Regions from separate parts of the Kosakonia radicincitans DSM 16656 genome, predicted to be linked through region 3. Evidence: predicted binding sites of a transcription regulator. Region 3 holds the regulator's gene; each other region holds the start of a gene.

Region 1 (4,476 bases), 2.3 Mb from region 3:
TCCAGCGTAATACCCACCGCGTTCAGAATGTCGCTGCGCAGGTTGATCTCATGCGCCTGAGCGCGCGCCAGCACGGCGGCTTTATCCGCGACCTCAACGCACAGCGTATCGAAGTAGTGCGCATGACGCAGTTTCAGCCCCTTATGCTGCAAGCCGGTAGCGAGAATGTCGGCCAGGCGGTGAATGCGGCCCGCAATGCGTTTCAGCCCTTCCGGGCCGTGGAACACCGCGTACAGGCTGGCGATATTGGCCAGCAGCACCTGTGAAGTACAGATGTTAGAGTTGGCTTTCTCGCGGCGGATATGCTGTTCGCGGGTCTGCATCGCCATGCGCAGCGCAGTGTTACCGGCAGCATCTTTGGAAACCCCGATAATGCGCCCAGGCATGGAGCGTTTGAATTCATCTTTAGCAGCAAAGAATGCCGCGTGCGGACCGCCGTAGCCCATCGGCACGCCGAAACGCTGAGCGGAGCCAAACACGATGTCGGCACCCTGCTTGCCTGGCGCCGTCAACTGTACCAGCGCCATAAAATCGGCGGCGACGCTAACCACGATTTTGCGGGCTTTCAGCTCCGCAATCAGCGCACTGTAATTGTGTACTTCGCCGGTGGTGCCAACCTGTTGCAGCAGAACACCGAAAACATCCTGGTGATCCAGCACTTTGTCAGCCGCATCAACAATCACCTCAAACCCGAAGGTTTCGGCGCGCGTGCGCACGACATCCAGCGTTTGCGGGTGCACATCATCGGCAACGAAGAAACGGTTAGCGCCTTTCAGTTTGCTCACGCGCTTCGCCATCGCCATCGCTTCAGCAGCGGCGGTCGCTTCATCCAGCAGGGAAGCAGAGGCGATATCCAGGCCGGTCAAATCCAGCGTCACCTGCTGAAAGTTGAGCAGCGCTTCCAGGCGCCCTTGCGATACTTCCGGCTGATACGGCGTATACGCGGTGTACCAGCCTGGATTTTCCAGCATATTACGCAGGATCACCGGCGGTAACTGCACTGCGGTGTAGCCCATGCCAATGTAAGACTTAAAGCGCTTGTTGCGGCCCGCGATGGCTTTCAGTTCGGCAAGCGCGGCGAATTCGGTGGTAGCTTCACCCACCTGCGGCGGCGTGGCGAGCTGAATATCTTTCGGTACGATCTGCGCAATCAGGGCATTTAGCGAATCTGCCCCTACGGTGTTCAGCATCTCCTGCTGTTGCGATGCGTCCGGGCCAATATGCCTGCCGATAAATGCGGCGCGATTTTCAAGCTGACTTAACGTCTGAGTCATGAGCGATGGTTCCTGAAACGTGCGGTGAATCGTATTCGGAAATTATCTGAATACGCTAAAGCTTTCGCGTTGCAGGAAGGCGGCGATGCTGCAAATCCCCAGGCGCTTACATCAGTAAGTAACTGGGTGAGCGAGCAAGCCAACGCGCCTGCAACGTGAAGGATGACGCGTATTTATTCGTCTTCTAACAATGCGGCGTATGCCGTTGCATCCAGCAGCGCAGCAACTTCCGATTCGTCACTGGCTTTGATTTTGAAGATCCAGCCTTCGCCGTACGGCTCGCTGTTAACCAGCTCCGGAGAGTCATTCAGCGCATCGTTAACGGCTACGATTTCACCGCCAATCGGCGCGTAGATATCAGAAGCGGCTTTTACCGATTCGGCAACGGCGCAGTCATCGCCAGCACTAACGGTCGCGCCCACTTCCGGCAGGTCGACAAACACCATATCACCCAGCAGTTCCTGAGCATGCTCAGTGATGCCAACGGTATAACTACCGTCTGCTTCTTTGCGCAGCCATTCGTGTTCTTTGCTGTATTTCAGTTCGCCCGGTACGTTGCTCATTTTATTCTCTCCAGATAAAAATTACGTTACGCGACAGCTTTGCCGTTGCGCACAAAAACAGGTTTGGTCACTTTGACCGGCATTTCGCGGTTACGGATCTGCACAATTGCCGTTTCGCCAATTCCGGCCGGAACGCGCGCCAGTGCAATACTGTAGCCAAGCGTCGGCGAGAAGGTCCCGCTGGTGATCACACCTTTTTGCACGTTGCCGTGCGCATCAGTAAAGTGCACAGGTAACTCATTACGCAGCACACCTTTTTCCGTCATCACCAGACCAACCAGCTGTTCGGTGCCTTTTTCGCGCTGTTGCTCCAGCGCTTCACGACCGATGAACTGGCGATCCTGCGGTTCCCAGGCGATGGTCCAGCCCATATTGGCAGCCAGCGGAGAGATGCTTTCATCCATCTCCTGGCCATAAAGATTCATGCCCGCTTCCAGGCGCAGCGTATCGCGGGCGCCGAGTCCGCAAGGTTTTACGCCCGCTTTCAGCAGATCCTGCCAAAAGCTGGCGGCTTTTTCGTTCGGCAAGGCAATCTCGTAACCCGCTTCACCGGTGTAGCCCGTGGTCGCGATAAACAGCTCGCCCTCTTCAACGCCGAAGAACGGTTTCATTCCCTCGACCGCGCTGCGCTGCGCATCGGTAAACAGGCTGGCGGCTTTCGCCTGCGCGTTTGGCCCCTGAACCGCGATCAGCGACAGGTCGTCACGGACGGTGATATCAATGGCAAAAGGTTCGGCGTGTTGGGTAATCCAGGAGAGGTCTTTTTCGCGGGTGGCGGAGTTTACAACGAGGCGGAAGAAGTCTTCGGTAAAGTAGTAGACGATCAAATCATCAATCACGCCGCCCGAGGCATTCAGCATGCCGGTGTAGAGGGCTTTGCCGGGCTTCGTGAGTTTGGCCACATCGTTTGCCAGCAAATATTGCAGAAACTCCCGGGTGCGGCTGCCTTTCAGATCGACGATAGTCATGTGCGAAACATCGAACATCCCGGCATCGCTACGCACTGCGTGGTGCTCATCAATCTGCGAGCCGTAATGCAGCGGCATCATCCAGCCATGGAAATCCACCATGCGGGCGCCGCATAGCTTGTGTTGTTCATACAAAGGGGTCTGCTGAGCCATCTTGTCCTCGTCGAATAAGCTGCGCTATCACGTTTTTCGGCGGCGTTCATTTCGCCAAAACGACCAGCGTCAACGGCCATTTCGGACGCCGACGCAAACGTTATCTTTTGCCTGAACTTAACACCGAAAGCGGCACTTAACCATAAGAGAAAATGGGCCATCACATTAGCTTATGACCTATTTAGCTAAAAACAGCAACAGAATTTTGTGCCAGATAAAAACGAAATCACCCACACAAAACATCAATAAAGCGACGTAGTTGCGCCCTATTTCAATATTTCACTCCGCAAAAGCATCATTTTTTCTGCAGTGCGAAAAATCATACATGAGTAAATCTAATCCGAAAAACGAGGTGAAATTAGAATATTTCAAATGAGGCAGGGAGTCCCCTTCCCGTTTGCGGGAAGGGAAATGTGATGGGGTTAACGTAACCACTCCGGAAGGTCATTCAGGCCGAGCGCCTGGCGCAGCAGTTGTGTTTTTACCCCCGGAAGGGTATCCGCCAGTTTCAGACCAATATCACGCAGCAGCTTCTTCGCCGGGTTCGATCCGGCAAACAGTTCGCGGAAGCCCTGCATTCCCGCCAGCATTAGCGCCGCACTGTGTTTACGGCTGCGCTCGTAGCGACGCAGATAGAGATGCTGGCCGATATCTTTTCCTTCACGGCGAAGACGGCGCAGCTCGGTAATCAATTCCGCAACATCCATAAAGCCCAGATTTACGCCCTGCCCGGCCAGCGGATGGATGGTATGCGCAGCATCGCCCACCAGCGCCAGACGATGACCGGCGAAGTGGCGCGCATAGCGACCGGTGAGCGGATAGACCTGGCGCTCGCTTTCCACGCGGCACAGACCAAGACGATTATCAAAGGCCACGCACAGCGCCTGGTTGAACGTCTCATCGCTGGCCTGTTGCAGCGTTTTCGCTTGATCCGGCGGCAACGACCAGACGATCGAGCATAAATGTGGATCGTTCAGCGGCAGAAACGCCAGAATGCCATCGTTATCGAACACCTGCCGCGCGACGGCCTGATGTGGCTCCTCGGTGCGAATGGTCGCTACCAGCGCGTGATGGTGATAATCCCAGAAAGTTAGCGGAATATCCGCTTTGTTACGCAACCAGGAGTTCGCGCCATCCGCCCCGACCACCAGCCGGGCCGTGAGCATCGTGCCATCTTTTAAGGTGAGGAACGCGTCGTTCTCACCCCAGGCCACCTGCTGTAATTCGGCAGGGGCAATCATAGTGACATCCTGACACTGCTGAGCTTTATCCCACAGCGCCTGATGAATCACTGCGTTTTCAATAATATAGCCAAGGTGAGGATAGCCCATGCTTTGGTCGTCAAAGGAGATGCGGCCAAAGCTGTCTTTGTCCCACACCTCCATGCCGTGATAGCGTCCCGCGCGATGGGCAATGATGTTTGACCACACGCCAAGATGCGTCAGAAGTTTTTCGCTGGCGGCGTTAATCGCCGATACGCGCAGCGCCGGTGGTGCATCTTCCGCCAGCGGCTGCGGA
Region 2 (4,476 bases), 1.2 Mb from region 3:
TATCAGCGACAGGAGCAGCAGCGTAATGAAGAGGAGTTGCGCGTCGCGCTGCGTGACATTCGCAGCGCAATCGATCGTTACGGGCAGTTGGTTGAGGAGGGGATCATTGAGAAAGATGCCGATATGACCAACTGGCCTGCTTGGCTCGATCTGTTGGTTGATGGCGTGGTGAATAAAAAGTCCCCGAACAAAGAAAAAATCTATCTGTTGCGCCGGATCCCGCGCGATCCCTTTTGTGACTGCGACGGCAGGAAGAACACCGAAACCTGGCGGGTGCGCGCATCCACCCAGGCGCCGGGAGAGACGACAGGTGGTAAGGATGTCTGGGATGTCAGTTCCACCAGCAGCCAGCCAGGATTGAATGGAATACCCTATGCGCAATGGTGAAAAAGGTTTTACGCTCATCGAGTTACTGGTTGTTATGGCGATCATCGCCACCTTAATGACGCTGGTGGCACCGCGTTTTTTCGGCCAGACCGAATACGCGAAAGTCGTGGTGCTAAAACACAACCGTAATGCGCTGCGCTCGGCAATTGCGGCGTATCGTCACGATCGCCTGCTCGGCCCGGAAGAGCTGGAAGATCTGGTGAACAATGGTTATCTGTTTGAAATTCCGATGGATCCTGTTGCCAATACCCGCGATAACTGGGACGTAAAACGCGATGATGACGGCCAGATAACGGATGTCACCTCTCCCTCTCTGGAAGAAAAGAGCCCGTCAGATGATGAGGAGTAGCCAGCGGCAGGGGGGATTCACCTATCTGTGGGTGTTACTGATGCTGACAATGCTCTCGCTGGCACTGCTGAAAGAGAGCAGTTACCGGCAGGCGGTTTATCGGCAGCAGCAGGAAGAGGAGCTATTTTTCCGCGGCGTGCAGATCCGTAATGCCATTCAGCAGTATCAGAAAGCGGGGAATGGCTGTCTCCCGCTGAGTTTTGACGATCTGCTGCGCGATCCTCGCGGTAAAAAAGTGGTTTATCACCTGCGCCGCTGGTTTACCGATCCGTTGACCGGCTCGCGGCAGTGGGGGATGAGCTACGACAAGCAAGGCCGCTGGGTGGGCGTCTTCAGTAAAGGGAAAGGGCGGCCGCTTCGCACGGCGGCATTTCCGAAAGCGCTGGTGAATTTTAAAAAAGCAGACACCTATCCGAAGTGGATTTTTAAAGTGGATGATGTGGCAAACGCGCCGCTCCCGTCTGCTTGTCGCTCTGCCGACGGCACAACGCATGGCATAACGGTGAAGCAAGATGATCGGTAATACGCTGCTCTTTGCGTTATTAGGTGCGATCCTCGGCAGCTTTGCCAACGTCGTCATTTATCGCTTGCCGCGCATGATGCTGGGGGAGGCGATCAATCTGAGCTGGCCGCCTTCGTTTTGCCCGCATTGCCGGCAGCGTATCAGGATGCGTTACAACATTCCTCTGCTTGGCTGGCTCTGGTTGAAGGGGCGCAGCCAGTGCTGTCGTCAACCCATTAGCTGGCGCTATCCTGGCGTTGAATTCACCATGGCGCTGCTGTTTGCACTGCTGATCGGCTGGCAGGGCGTCAATGCGGCCAGCTTGCTCGATTTGTCGCTGCTGTTCTTGTTGGTCGTCATGTTGTTTATTGATTATGACTACCTGTTGCTGCCCGATAAATTGACGTTGCCCTTTCTGGGGCTGGCGATGTTATCGGCATGGTCGAAACAGCCTGACAGTGCAGCAATGAGCGGTATTGTTGCGGGTGCTGCGGTGGGCTTTCTCATTCCCTGGGCGCTGAATCGCCTGTTTCTGTGGCGCTGCGGACAAGCCGGGATCGGCGTTGGCGATATGAAGCTGTTTGCCGGTATCGGTGCCTGGCAGGGCTGCGAAGCGCTATTTCACATCATGCTTATCGCGTCGCTTTTAGGTCTGGTATATGGCTATTTCATTATTAAAGCCAACCGTTCGGAAGCTTTTCCCTTCGGCCCGGCGATCATTATTGCAGCCGTTGCCTGGCTGTTCCGGGCAATGCTGGCTGCGTGACAGGAATAAAAAAGCCGATCGTGCGATCGGCTTTTTTGTCATTACGCGCGGGCTTAGAAATTGTAACCCACAACCAGGTAACCACCCCAGCCGGTCGAATGTACGCTGAAGTCGCCGTTGCCGAAGTTCAGGCTGGCGTCGTCGTTCCACTGGCCGCCGTGGTGCCAGTAACGGGCAACAACAGAGTAGTGCCAGTGATCGTAACCCAGAGAGAGGATGTGGCTGGACGCGATGGAATCATTAGTACGGGTTCTGATGCCGTTGTTCGCGTTACCGCTCTCATCACCCAGATCGGAGCCCCAGTCGAAGTTGGTAAAGCCGATGTAGCTTAACTGGCCGCCCCACAGGGTGGTGATCGGTACAAAGTATTTCACTTTGAAACGGTAGCCGTCCCATTCGTTCTGGTTAGCGGCGCCGTAGTTCTGCCACTGGTATTTCGCATACACGTTCAGGGAGAGGCTCATCGGCAGGCCGGTGTCGATGTCGGTACCAAGACCCATATACCAGGTGCTCTGACGACCAGAGGCATTGCGGCCCATGTCGTAGATGTAGTTGTTCGCGAAGTACCACTCTTTGAACGGACCGAAGCTCAGATCGGCACCCGTCAGCTTATCGATGGAGAAACGCGGTTCGATTTCCATAAACAGTGGAGAACCGTGGTTCCAGATACCTTTCGCATCCGTATTACCACCGAAGAATACCGGCGCATCCGCATAACCGTAGAAGTCAAACCAGTCTTTTTTGGCGAACGCTTCGTACTCAAGGTAGGTATCGTTGCGGATCTGCGGTCCGAAACGGGTGTGATAGCTGCCCACCACGTTGACGCTCTGGTGCCACCAGTCGGAAACGTATTCAGGTTTAGCGTTATCCGCTGCGTTTGCAGTAAAAGACGCAGAAAGCGCCAGAGCAGCACCGGCTGCGAGGATTGTTTTTTTCATCTTTTCGCCACTGATTGATATCCCAGAAGGGAGTGAAAGAAAGCACGCATTGCAATTAAATGTTTCATATTTCTGTGCGCCTATTATAAGTATCAGCGCTCACAAAAATATGTGTTGTTTCACATTATTGACACATACGTAATCGATTGCGTTCACGTTTGCGTGCAATAAACGGGGCGATTGTACTGGCATTTACCAATATTGCAAATTCGTGAATGTGATGACCGAACGTGGAAAAAGAAGAAAAAGCGTTACAAAACGCAATAAAGGGCGACATCGTCGCCCGGGGAATTACTGCGCGCTGGCGGGCTGAATATCGTGGATACGGACGAAACCTAATTGCTCTGGCGTAATGCCGTTTAACTGCAACGGAATATCGACGTCGCTTGGCGCAAGCGTGCTGGCCGGTGCGTTGATGAGCTGATTCTGTACGTTAACTTCCTGGTAATTCTGCGTGGTGCCCTGAATCTGTCCCCACTCAACCGTACCGCTAAACGCCGGTAACGGATCGTTCGATTCGCCCTGAATGCGCAGCAGAACGCGGGTTCCGGCGGCATTTGGCGCGACGTTTTGCAAAGACATACGCAACATACCAATCTGGCTGTTCAGACGAGCTGGCGTGTTTGCGCCGGGCAGCAGATAGACACCACTGCCGGATTTCGCATTCAGCGCGTTCTGCTGGGTGATTTTCACCGTTTCTTTGTTCAGTTTGCTCATCTCGCTATTCAGCGTGCTGACGCTTTGATGCAACTGACGGACTTCGCTTTGCTGGGCGCAGGCACTGAGGGCAAAAAGGCTTCCCAGTAAGAGTGTTCTTAGGTAACGTCTTGTCATTATGTCTGTTTCCGTGAAAAGAAAGAGTGTTGTAATGGTAGATCGCAACGGCTGCGTTGCCATCGATCCATTATCTCAAAAACGGTCTGCCTTTGTTGTCATGCCAGTTCAGGGTAAAATAGATTTCAGTTAACTCACACGTCAGGACGCCGTATGCATTGCCCATTCTGTTTCGCCGTGGATACCAAAGTAATCGATTCTCGTCTGGTGGGAGAAGGCTCCTCTGTCCGCCGCCGCCGGCAGTGTCTGGTTTGTAATGAGCGTTTTACCACTTTTGAAGTGGCTGAGCTGGTAATGCCGCGCGTGGTGAAAAGCAATGAAGTGCGTGAACCCTTCAATGAAGACAAATTACGTAGCGGTATGCTGAAAGCGCTGGAGAAACGTCCGGTAAGCGCCGACGACGTGGAAATGGCGCTCAACCACATTAAATCGCAACTTCGCGCAACAGGCGAACGCGAAGTTCCCAGTAAAATGATCGGCAATCTGGTAATGGAGCAGTTGAAAAAGCTCGATAAAGTGGCTTACGTCCGCTTTGCCTCCGTTTACCGCAGTTTTGAAGATATTCGCGAATTTGGCGAAGAGATCGCACGCCTACAGGACTGATCATGCAGGACGAAATGTACATGGCGCGGGCGCTGAAACTGGCGCAACGCGGGCGTTTTACCACCCATCCGAACCCACGCGTCGGCTGTGTGATCGT
Region 3 (4,476 bases):
CAGAGTTATTGCCAGCAGAGTGGCAAAAATCGCCTGCCAGGAGAAGTGCGCCAGCATCCAGGCACCCAGCAGGGGGGCCAGCGCAGGCGTCAGGCCCACCAGCGGCATAATGGTCGCGAAGATACGGTTAACGCGGTGTGCCGGATAGTGGTCAGTGACCAGCGCCTGCCAGCTAACCGTAGCGGCGCAAACGCCGATTGCCTGTACGAAACGCAGCGCAAGTAACAGGCTGGCGTCCCGTACCCACAATGTTCCCAGACAGCCAAGTGCGAAAATAGTCAGCCCGCTCAACAAAATAGGTCTGCGGCCATAGCGATCCGACAAGGGGCCCCATACCAGTTGTGCGACAGCAAAGCCTGCCAGAAACAAACTCAGCGTGGCGCTGACGATGGCCGGGGAGGTTTGCAAATCTTGTTGTATCGCGCTAAACGCGGGCAGGTACATATCGGTGGCTAAAAAGCCCAGCACGCTTAATCCCGCGAGCCAGACTAAAAATCCTTTTCCAGGTTGCATTTGAGTTCTCATCTTGTTGCTTCTTCAGGGCTGTCGAGTGTAAGGAGTGCTTTCCTGCTTGTGAAACGCTAATATTTGCGCAGTGGTTTCAAAATTTTTGCAGGCAGATTATGTGGTCAGAATATTCACTCGAAGTGGTTGATGCTGTTGCGCGCAACGGCAGTTTCAGCGGTGCCGCCCAGGAGCTGCACCGCGTACCTTCAGCGGTGAGCTATACGGTGCGCCAACTCGAAGAGTGGCTGGCAGTTCCGTTATTTGAACGCCGTCATCGGGATGTGGAGTTAACGCCCGCCGGAAGCTGGTTTTTAAAAGAGGGGCGATCTGTTATCAAAAAAATGCAGATCACCCGCCAGCAGTGCCAACAGATCGCCAACGGCTGGCGCGGCCAACTGGCGATTGCCGTGGATAACATTGTGAAACCGGCACGAACACGGCAACTGATCGTCGATTTCTACCGACATTTTAACGATGTCGAGTTACAGGTTTACCAGGAGGTGTTCAACGGTGTCTGGGATGCGCTGGCAGATGGCCGCGTTGAGGTGGCGATTGGCGCGACCCAGGCGATCCCGGTCGGTGGACGGTACGCGTTTCGTGATATGGGCATGCTGAGCTGGAAATGCGTGGTCTCCAGCCGCCATCCGCTGGCATCAATGCCCGGCCCGCTAAGCGATGAAACGTTGCGCAACTGGCCTTCGTTGATCCAGGAAGATACGTCGCGCTCGTTGCCAAAACGTATTACCTGGCTGCTGGATAACCAGAAGCGGGTAATCGTGCCGGACTGGTCCGCTTCAGAAGCCTGCCTTTCTGCCGGGCTGTGTGTGGGGATGGTGCCCGCGCATTTCGCGCGTCCGCGGCTGGACAGCGGCGACTGGGTGGCGCTGGAACTGGAGAACCCGTTTCCGGATGCGGCCTGCTGCCTGACATGGCAACAAAATGACGCATCACCGGCGTTGAACTGGCTGCTGGAGTATCTGGGGGACAGTGAGACGCTGAACAGCGAATGGTTGCGGGAGCCGGAGTAGCGGCCCCCGCAGGGCGTGATTAACGGCGGTAGTCGCGGAACGGACCATCCGCCACCGAACGACGCTCGATCAGACGCGGATGGACTTCAATGGACTGCGACTCTTCGCGCTTGTTGACGATACGATCGAGCAACATGGTAAACGCCGTTTCGCCCAGCGAATCTTTCGGCTGATGGATGGTGGTCAGTGCGGGCGTAAAGTAGCGGGAATTACGCACATTGTCATAGCCGATCAGCGAAATATCCTGGGGAACGCGCAGCCCCATCTCATCCGCCGCGCAGAGCGCACCCATCGCCATAATATCGCCGCCGCAGAACACGGCAGTAGGGCGGTGGGACTGGTTGAGGATTTGCTGCATCGCCCGGTAACCCGATTCCGGTTCAAAGTCGCCCTGCACGATCCAGTTTTCCGGTACGGTAATGATCGCCTCTTCCATCGCTTTCATAAAACCGGCGAGGCGGCCTGCGCCGGTGTTGCGCTCCAGCGGGCCTGGAATGACGCCGATATCGCGATGTCCGCGCTCAATCAGATAGCGGCCAGCCATATAGCCGCCTTCAAAAGCATTATCAATGACCGAATCGGTAAAATCGGCTTTCGCCTCGCCCCAGTCCATCACCACCATTGGGATATTACGGTACTCTTCCAGCATGCTCAGCAGCGACTCCGGGTATTCGGAGCACATCACCAGCAGGCCATCGACACGTTTTTGCGCCATCATCGACAGGTAGGCGCGCTGTTTCTCAAGGCTGTTCCAGGCGTTGCCGAGGATCAAGGTGTAGCCTTTCTGGAAGCATTTTTTCTCTACGGCTTCGATGATCTCGGCAAAATAGGCGGCTTCGCTGCTTGTGGCCAGTAAACCGATCGATTTGGTGTGATTGACCTTCAGGCTACGTGCCACAGCGCTGGGGGAGTAATGTAACTCTTTAATCGCCGCCCATACGGCATTGCGAGTCTCTTCAGCGACGAAGCGCGTTTTGTTAATTACATGTGATACGGTTGTAGTGGAAACGTTTGCTCGTTTCGCGACGTCTTTAATCGTTGCCATCAGAAATCACTCCAGACCATATCATAAGCTCCTGATAATACTTAAGGTAAACGTTTGCCTTCCATCACCCTGAACCCCAGCAAAGTGAGTGCGGTACGCCGGGAAAAAGACACTAAACGTCAGGAGGGGAGTCAATGGCCGGTACGCTAATAAATTTAGCGTCGAATTTTGTCTTATCTTGAGCAAAAGGGGAAGCGCTAAAACATATCTCCTCCTAATTCCTGCAAGATTTTTATGATTATTTGTGCAAAAATGCGCAAACTCACTTTTTGTGGGGAAATGAAAATGGAGAAAAATTGATGAGCACCGATCTGAAGTATTCTTTGGTCACTACCGTCATTGTTCTGAGCCTGATTGTTTTCGGTGGGCTGACCGCCGCGCTGCATTGATCTGGCACGAGGGAGAGCCTTCTCCCTCGGCTTTCCCCGCCATTGTTATCACTTCTGCAATAATCTTTTGTCATTCTGCTAACTTCTGTTTTTTGTGATTGCTGTCATACTTTTGACTTCTGCGACAGTGTCTCCAACCGACACGGCTTTTTCGGAGTCAAACGATGAAAGTAAATTTCCCTCTGCTTGCCCTGGCGATTGGCGCCTTTGGGATAGGTACAACGGAGTTCTCCCCGATGGGATTGCTGCCCGTTATTGCCCGTGGCGTCGATGTTTCCATTCCGGCGGCGGGGATGTTGATTAGCGCTTATGCGATTGGCGTGATGGTGGGGGCGCCGCTGATGACGCTGCTGCTGTCGCACCGTGGCAGACGTAACGCGCTGATCTTCCTGATGGCGATCTTTACGCTGGGTAATGTGCTGTCGGCAATCGCGCCGGACTACACCACCTTAATGCTGGCGCGCATCGTTACCAGCCTCAACCACGGCGCCTTCTTTGGTCTGGGATCGGTTGTTGCCGCAAGCGTGGTGGCAAAAGAGAAACAAGCCAGCGCCGTCGCCACCATGTTTATGGGGCTGACTATCGCCAATATTGGCGGTGTGCCTGCTGCAACCTGGCTGGGTGAAACCATCGGCTGGCGCATGTCGTTTATGGCGACCGCCGTGCTGGGTCTGGTTGCCATGCTGAGCCTCTACTTTTCACTGCCTGGCGGCGGAACGGGCGAACGTCCGGATGTACGCAAAGAGTTGTCCGTGCTGGTTCGTCCACAGGTGCTGTCGGCACTGCTGACGACGGTGCTCGGCGCGGGCGCGATGTTCACGCTTTATACCTATATTTCGCCGGTGCTGCGCACCATTACTGATGCTACGCCGGTGTTTGTTACCGGGATGTTGGTGCTGATTGGCGTCGGTTTCTCGATTGGCAACTACCTTGGCGGCAAACTGGCGGATCGTTCGGTAACCGGTACGCTGAAAGGTTTTCTTATCCTGCTGATTGCCATCATGCTGGCTATTCCGTTCCTGGCCCGCAGCGAAGTAGGCGCGGCTATCAGCATGGTGGTCTGGGGCGCAGCGACCTTTGCTGTGGTTCCGCCGCTGCAAATGCGTGTAATGCGCGTCGCACATGAAGCGCCAGGACTCTCTTCTTCAGTGAACATTGGTGCCTTTAACCTCGGTAACGCACTCGGTGCGGCTGCGGGCGGCGCGGTGATCTCCGGCGGCCTGGGATATGATTTTGTCCCGGTGATGGGGGCGATTATTGCGGGGCTTGGGCTGATGGTGGTGCTGTTTTCCGGGCGCTCCCGGCCGGAACGAGCCTGTGCGGCAGTCGAGTAAAAAGAGGAGGGGCAATGCCCCTCCTTTGTTTTATGCGGCGAAATTCTTCGCCACGAAGGCCCAGTTGACCAGCGCCCAGAAGTGTTCAAGGTAGTTCGGACGGGCGTTGCGGTAGTCAATGTAATAAGCATGTTCCCAGACATCGACAGTCAGCAACGGTGTCGCATCCGTCG
Region 4 (4,476 bases), 1.7 Mb from region 3:
TCCTTCGTATAACACAACTTATTATGGCGAGCTTAGCCCTAAGATGTCCAACTGTGCCAAAAAAGTATGACAGTAATCTTTTTTCTGACTTAAGGTGATGAAAATACTGCGGGGATAAGAATACATTGGGCGCGTTTGACGCCGGATGGCGGCTTCGGCTTATCCGGCCTGATATCGGCCCAGGAAAACAGCGTAGGCCGGATAAGCATCGCGCCATCCGGCAGCAGAACAATAAAGGGGGACGATTATTCGTCGGCCGCATAGCCTTCAGGAGGCAGACAGACGCCATCGAGCCACGCGCTGTTATTCTCCATCTTCAGGCGGCCATCAACGAACCAGCTCACCACCAGCGGATAAATCGCGTGTTCCTGCGCTTGTACGCGGTCGGTGATCTCTTCTTCCGTGTCGCCGTCAAACACCGGGACTTTGGCCTGCAAAATGACCGGGCCGCCATCCAGCTCTTCCGTCACAAAATGCACGCTGGTGCCGTGTACTTCATCGCCATTTTCCAGCACCTGGCGGTGCGTGTTCAGGCCTGGGTATTTCGGCAGCAGTGAAGGGTGAATATTCAGCAGACGTCCGGCGTAATGGGCAACAAATGCCGGGCTGAGGATGCGCATGTAACCTGCCAGCACCACCACATCCGGCGCGTAGGCGTCAATTTCATGCATCAGTTCACGATCGAAGGCATCGCGGCTGGCAAACTGCGAGGCAAGAAGGGCATGCGCAGGAATTGCCGCTTCCCGCGCACGTTCAAGGCCGAACGCGTCGGCCTTGTTACTGAATACTGCCCGCAGGGTGCCGTTGATTTTCTTCTGTTTGCAGGCGTCGATAATCGCCTGCAAATTGCTTCCGTTACCGGAAATCAGCACCACAATGTTTTTCATTCAATGACCACACGCTCACTGGAATCGGATGCTTTGATAATACCGATTTTCCACGCGTTTTCACCTTTGGCATTGAGCAGGGCGATGGCTTTATCCGCTTCCGCGGCAGGCAGCGCGATAACCATACCGACGCCACAGTTGAAGGTGCGGTACATTTCATGACGGCTGACGTTACCGGCGCTTTGCAGCCAGTTGAAGACCGCCGGCCACTGCCAGGAGGATTCGTCGATAACTGCCTGGGTGTTATCTGGCAGCACGCGCGGGATATTTTCCCAGAAACCGCCGCCCGTCAGGTGAGCGATAGCATGTACATCAACGTTTTCAATCAGCTCCAGCACCGATTTCACGTAAATACGCGTCGGTTCCAGCAGGTGATCGGCCAGCGGTTTGCCTTCCAGTTGGGTGGTCAGCGGATCGCAGCCGCTTACTTCTATCACTTTACGCACCAGCGAGTAACCGTTGGAGTGCGGACCGCTGGAAGCCAGCGCCACCAGCACGTCGCCGTCGGCCACTTTGGAGCCGTCAATAATTTCTGCTTTCTCTACCACGCCCACGCAGAAACCGGCCACGTCGTAATCTTCACCGTGATACATGCCCGGCATCTCTGCGGTTTCGCCGCCAACCAGCGCACAACCGGATTGCAGGCAACCTTCGGCGATGCCATTGATCACGCTGGCGGCGGTATCCACGTCCAGCTTGCCGGTGGCGTAATAGTCGAGGAAGAACAGTGGCTCAGCGCCCTGTACCACCAGGTCGTTTACACACATGGCGACCAGGTCGATACCGATGGTGTCATGACGTTTCAGATCCATTGCCAGACGCAGCTTGGTGCCAACGCCATCAGTGCCGGAAACCAGTACCGGTTCACGATATTTTTGCGGCAGAGCGCACAGCGCGCCGAAGCCGCCCAGACCGCCCATCACTTCCGGACGGCGGGTCTTCTTCACCACGCCTTTGATTCGGTCAACCAGAGCATTGCCTGCATCAATATCAACACCGGCATCTTTATAGCTGAGAGAGGTTTTATCGGTCACTGCTTCAGTCCCCACGCGTTTTCTTGCGGTAGAAATAAAATTCGGCGCAATTCTAGCAGCCCAGGCAAACGTTTGCGAGCCTATTATTGCCGGGCGTACCTTATAAGTTCCGATATACTATTTTCCAGCCTGATTGATCGCGATCAAGCGGCTATCTGTAGCGCAACGGAAAAAAAGCGGTATAATCCGGCGATTTTTTTTGTGGCTGCCACCTGTCAGGGGAAAGGAGAAGAGTATGAAGGTCGTGGAAGTTAAACACCCACTCGTCAAACACAAGCTTGGGTTGATGCGTGAAAACGATATCAGCACCAAACGCTTTCGTGAACTCGCCTCAGAAGTGGGCAGCCTGCTGACGTATGAAGCGACGGCTGACCTCGAAACCGAAAAAGTCACCATCGAAGGCTGGAACGGCCCGGTGGAGGTTGAGCAGATCAAAGGTAAAAAAATTACCGTGGTGCCGATTCTGCGTGCCGGTCTGGGCATGATGGAAGGCGTGCTGGAGCACGTGCCGAGCGCGCGCATCAGCGTGGTCGGTATCTACCGTAATGAAGAAACGCTGGAGCCGGTACCGTACTTCCAGAAACTGGTGTCCAACATCGACGAGCGTATGGCGCTGGTGGTTGACCCGATGCTGGCGACCGGTGGTTCAATGATTGCCACCATCGATCTGCTGAAAAACGCAGGCTGTCACAGCATCAAAGTTCTGGTGCTGGTTGCCGCGCCGGAAGGTCTGGCGGCGCTGGAGAAAGCGCACCCGGACGTTGAGCTGTATACCGCGGCGATCGACAAGGGCCTCAATGAGCACGGCTACATTATTCCGGGCCTCGGCGATGCCGGTGACAAAATCTTTGGTACGAAGTAACGCATGACAAATCGAAAGCCGACTTTGATAGTCGGCTTTTTTTTGGATTCATAAACTGCCCGCCGCAAAGGACGGGGAGATAAACAACAACACTCAGAGGAAAAACATTATGACGCGCCGTGCTATCGGGGTGAGTGAAAGACCGCCGCTTTTGCAGACGATCCCGCTTAGTTTGCAGCACCTGTTCGCCATGTTTGGCGCGACCGTGCTGGTGCCAATCCTGTTTCACATTAACCCGGCCACCGTGCTGCTGTTCAATGGTATCGGGACGCTGCTTTATCTCTTCATCTGTAAGGGGAAAATCCCGGCTTACCTCGGTTCCAGCTTTGCGTTTATCTCGCCGGTGCTGCTGCTGTTGCCGCTCGGTTATGAAGTGGCGCTGGGCGGTTTCATTATGTGCGGCGTCTTGTTCTGCATCGTCTCCTTTATCGTTAAGAAAGCCGGTACCGGCTGGCTGGATGTGATGTTCCCGCCTGCGGCAATGGGCGCTATCGTGGCGGTTATCGGCCTGGAACTGGCGGGTGTGGCGGCGAATATGGCCGGTCTGTTGCCGGCTGAAGGCCAAAGCGCGGATAGCAAAACGGTGATCATTTCGATGGTCACGCTGGGCGTAACGGTGTTTGGTTCCGTGCTGTTCCGTGGCTTTATGGCGATTATCCCGATCCTCATTGGTGTGCTGGCGGGCTACGCGCTCTCCTTCGTCATGGGCGTTGTCGATACCACGCCGATCGCGCAGGCGCACTGGTTTGCGCTGCCGACATTCTATACGCCGCGTTTCGAGTGGTTTGCCATTTTCACCATTCTGCCTGCGGCGCTGGTGGTGATTGCCGAGCACGTGGGGCATCTGGTGGTGACGGCGAATATCATCAAAAAAGATCTGATTCGCGATCCGGGCCTGCATCGTTCGATGTTTGCTAACGGTTTCTCGACGATCATTTCCGGCTGCTTTGGCTCCACGCCGAATACCACTTACGGTGAGAACATCGGTGTAATGGCCATCACCCGCGTTTACAGCACCTGGGTTATCGGCGGCGCGGCTGTTATCGCGATCCTGCTCTCCTGCGTCGGCAAACTGGCGGCGGCGATCCAGATCATCCCGGTTCCGGTCATGGGTGGTGTATCGCTGCTGCTGTACGGCGTGATTGGCGCATCCGGTATTCGCGTATTGATTGAATCGAAAGTCGATTACAGCAAAGCGCAGAACCTGATCCTCACTTCCGTCATTCTGATCATCGGCGTCAGCGGCGCGAAAGTGCACATTGGCGCGGCGGAACTGAAGGGCATGGCGCTGGCGACCATTGTTGGCGTTTGTCTGAGCCTGATCTTCAAACTGATTAGCGTACTGCGCCCGGAAGAAGTGGTGCTGGACGCGCAGGACAACGACGCCGCGAAGGGTTAATGCCTGCTGTTTGAGCCGGGTTTCGCGCCCGGTTCAAACTTTGCCATGTTTTATGGTAAACTCGCTGCGTTTTTTGTAAGCCCTGTTGAGGTCCCTCTGAACACACCGGCACAGCTCTCTTTGCCATTATATTTACCCGACGATGAAACCTTCGCGAGTTTCTGGCCGGGTGATAACCCCTCTTTACTGGCGGCGTTGCAAAACGTTCTGCGCCAGGCACACAGCGGATACATCTATTTCTGGTCGCGTGAAGGCGCCGGGCGTAGCCATTTGCTGCACGCCGCCTGTGCGGAG

Evidence for each region. Region 3 encodes PurR, which represses purine synthesis genes. Its sites were predicted from a motif close to CANGCAAACGTTTGCNTG; they were not measured.
Region 1: gcvT (glycine cleavage system aminomethyltransferase GcvT) is a predicted target of PurR. The motif match lies at 3,049-3,066, and genes of this name have one in related genera.
Region 2: Y71_RS20965 (nucleoside-specific channel-forming protein Tsx) is a predicted target of PurR. The motif match lies at 3,078-3,095, and genes of this name have one in related genera.
Region 4: purM (phosphoribosylformylglycinamidine cyclo-ligase) is a predicted target of PurR. The motif match lies at 1,983-2,000, and genes of this name have one in related genera.

What each region holds. Positions count from the first base shown of each region.
Region 1 is NZ_CP018016.1:839,056-843,531, reverse strand. It holds gene gcvP (aminomethyl-transferring glycine dehydrogenase) at 1-1,274, opposite strand, end outside; gene gcvH (glycine cleavage system protein GcvH) at 1,448-1,837, opposite strand; gene gcvT (glycine cleavage system aminomethyltransferase GcvT) at 1,864-2,958, opposite strand; gene ubiI (FAD-dependent 2-octaprenylphenol hydroxylase) at 3,381-4,476, opposite strand, start outside.
Region 2 is NZ_CP018016.1:4,355,256-4,359,731, reverse strand. It holds gene Y71_RS30950 (type II secretion system protein) at 1-387, shown strand, start outside; gene Y71_RS30805 (type II secretion system protein) at 374-736, shown strand; gene Y71_RS20975 (type II secretion system protein) at 723-1,259, shown strand; gene Y71_RS20970 (prepilin peptidase) at 1,249-2,004, shown strand; gene Y71_RS20965 (nucleoside-specific channel-forming protein Tsx) at 2,058-2,942, opposite strand; gene Y71_RS20960 (SadB/YajI family lipoprotein) at 3,234-3,776, opposite strand; gene nrdR (transcriptional regulator NrdR) at 3,930-4,379, shown strand; gene ribD (bifunctional diaminohydroxyphosphoribosylaminopyrimidine deaminase/5-amino-6-(5-phosphoribosylamino)uracil reductase RibD) at 4,382-4,476, shown strand, end outside.
Region 3 is NZ_CP018016.1:3,123,294-3,127,769, reverse strand. It holds gene punC (purine nucleoside transporter PunC) at 1-513, opposite strand, end outside; gene punR (DNA-binding transcriptional activator PunR) at 624-1,535, shown strand; gene purR (HTH-type transcriptional repressor PurR) at 1,555-2,580, opposite strand; gene cydH (cytochrome bd-I oxidase subunit CydH) at 2,880-2,969, shown strand; gene Y71_RS14930 (MFS transporter) at 3,134-4,303, shown strand; gene sodB (superoxide dismutase [Fe]) at 4,334-4,476, opposite strand, start outside.
Region 4 is NZ_CP018016.1:1,443,362-1,447,837, forward strand. It holds gene purN (phosphoribosylglycinamide formyltransferase) at 246-887, opposite strand; gene purM (phosphoribosylformylglycinamidine cyclo-ligase) at 884-1,921, opposite strand; gene upp (uracil phosphoribosyltransferase) at 2,157-2,783, shown strand; gene uraA (uracil permease) at 2,893-4,182, shown strand; gene Y71_RS07195 (DnaA inactivator Hda) at 4,279-4,476, shown strand, end outside.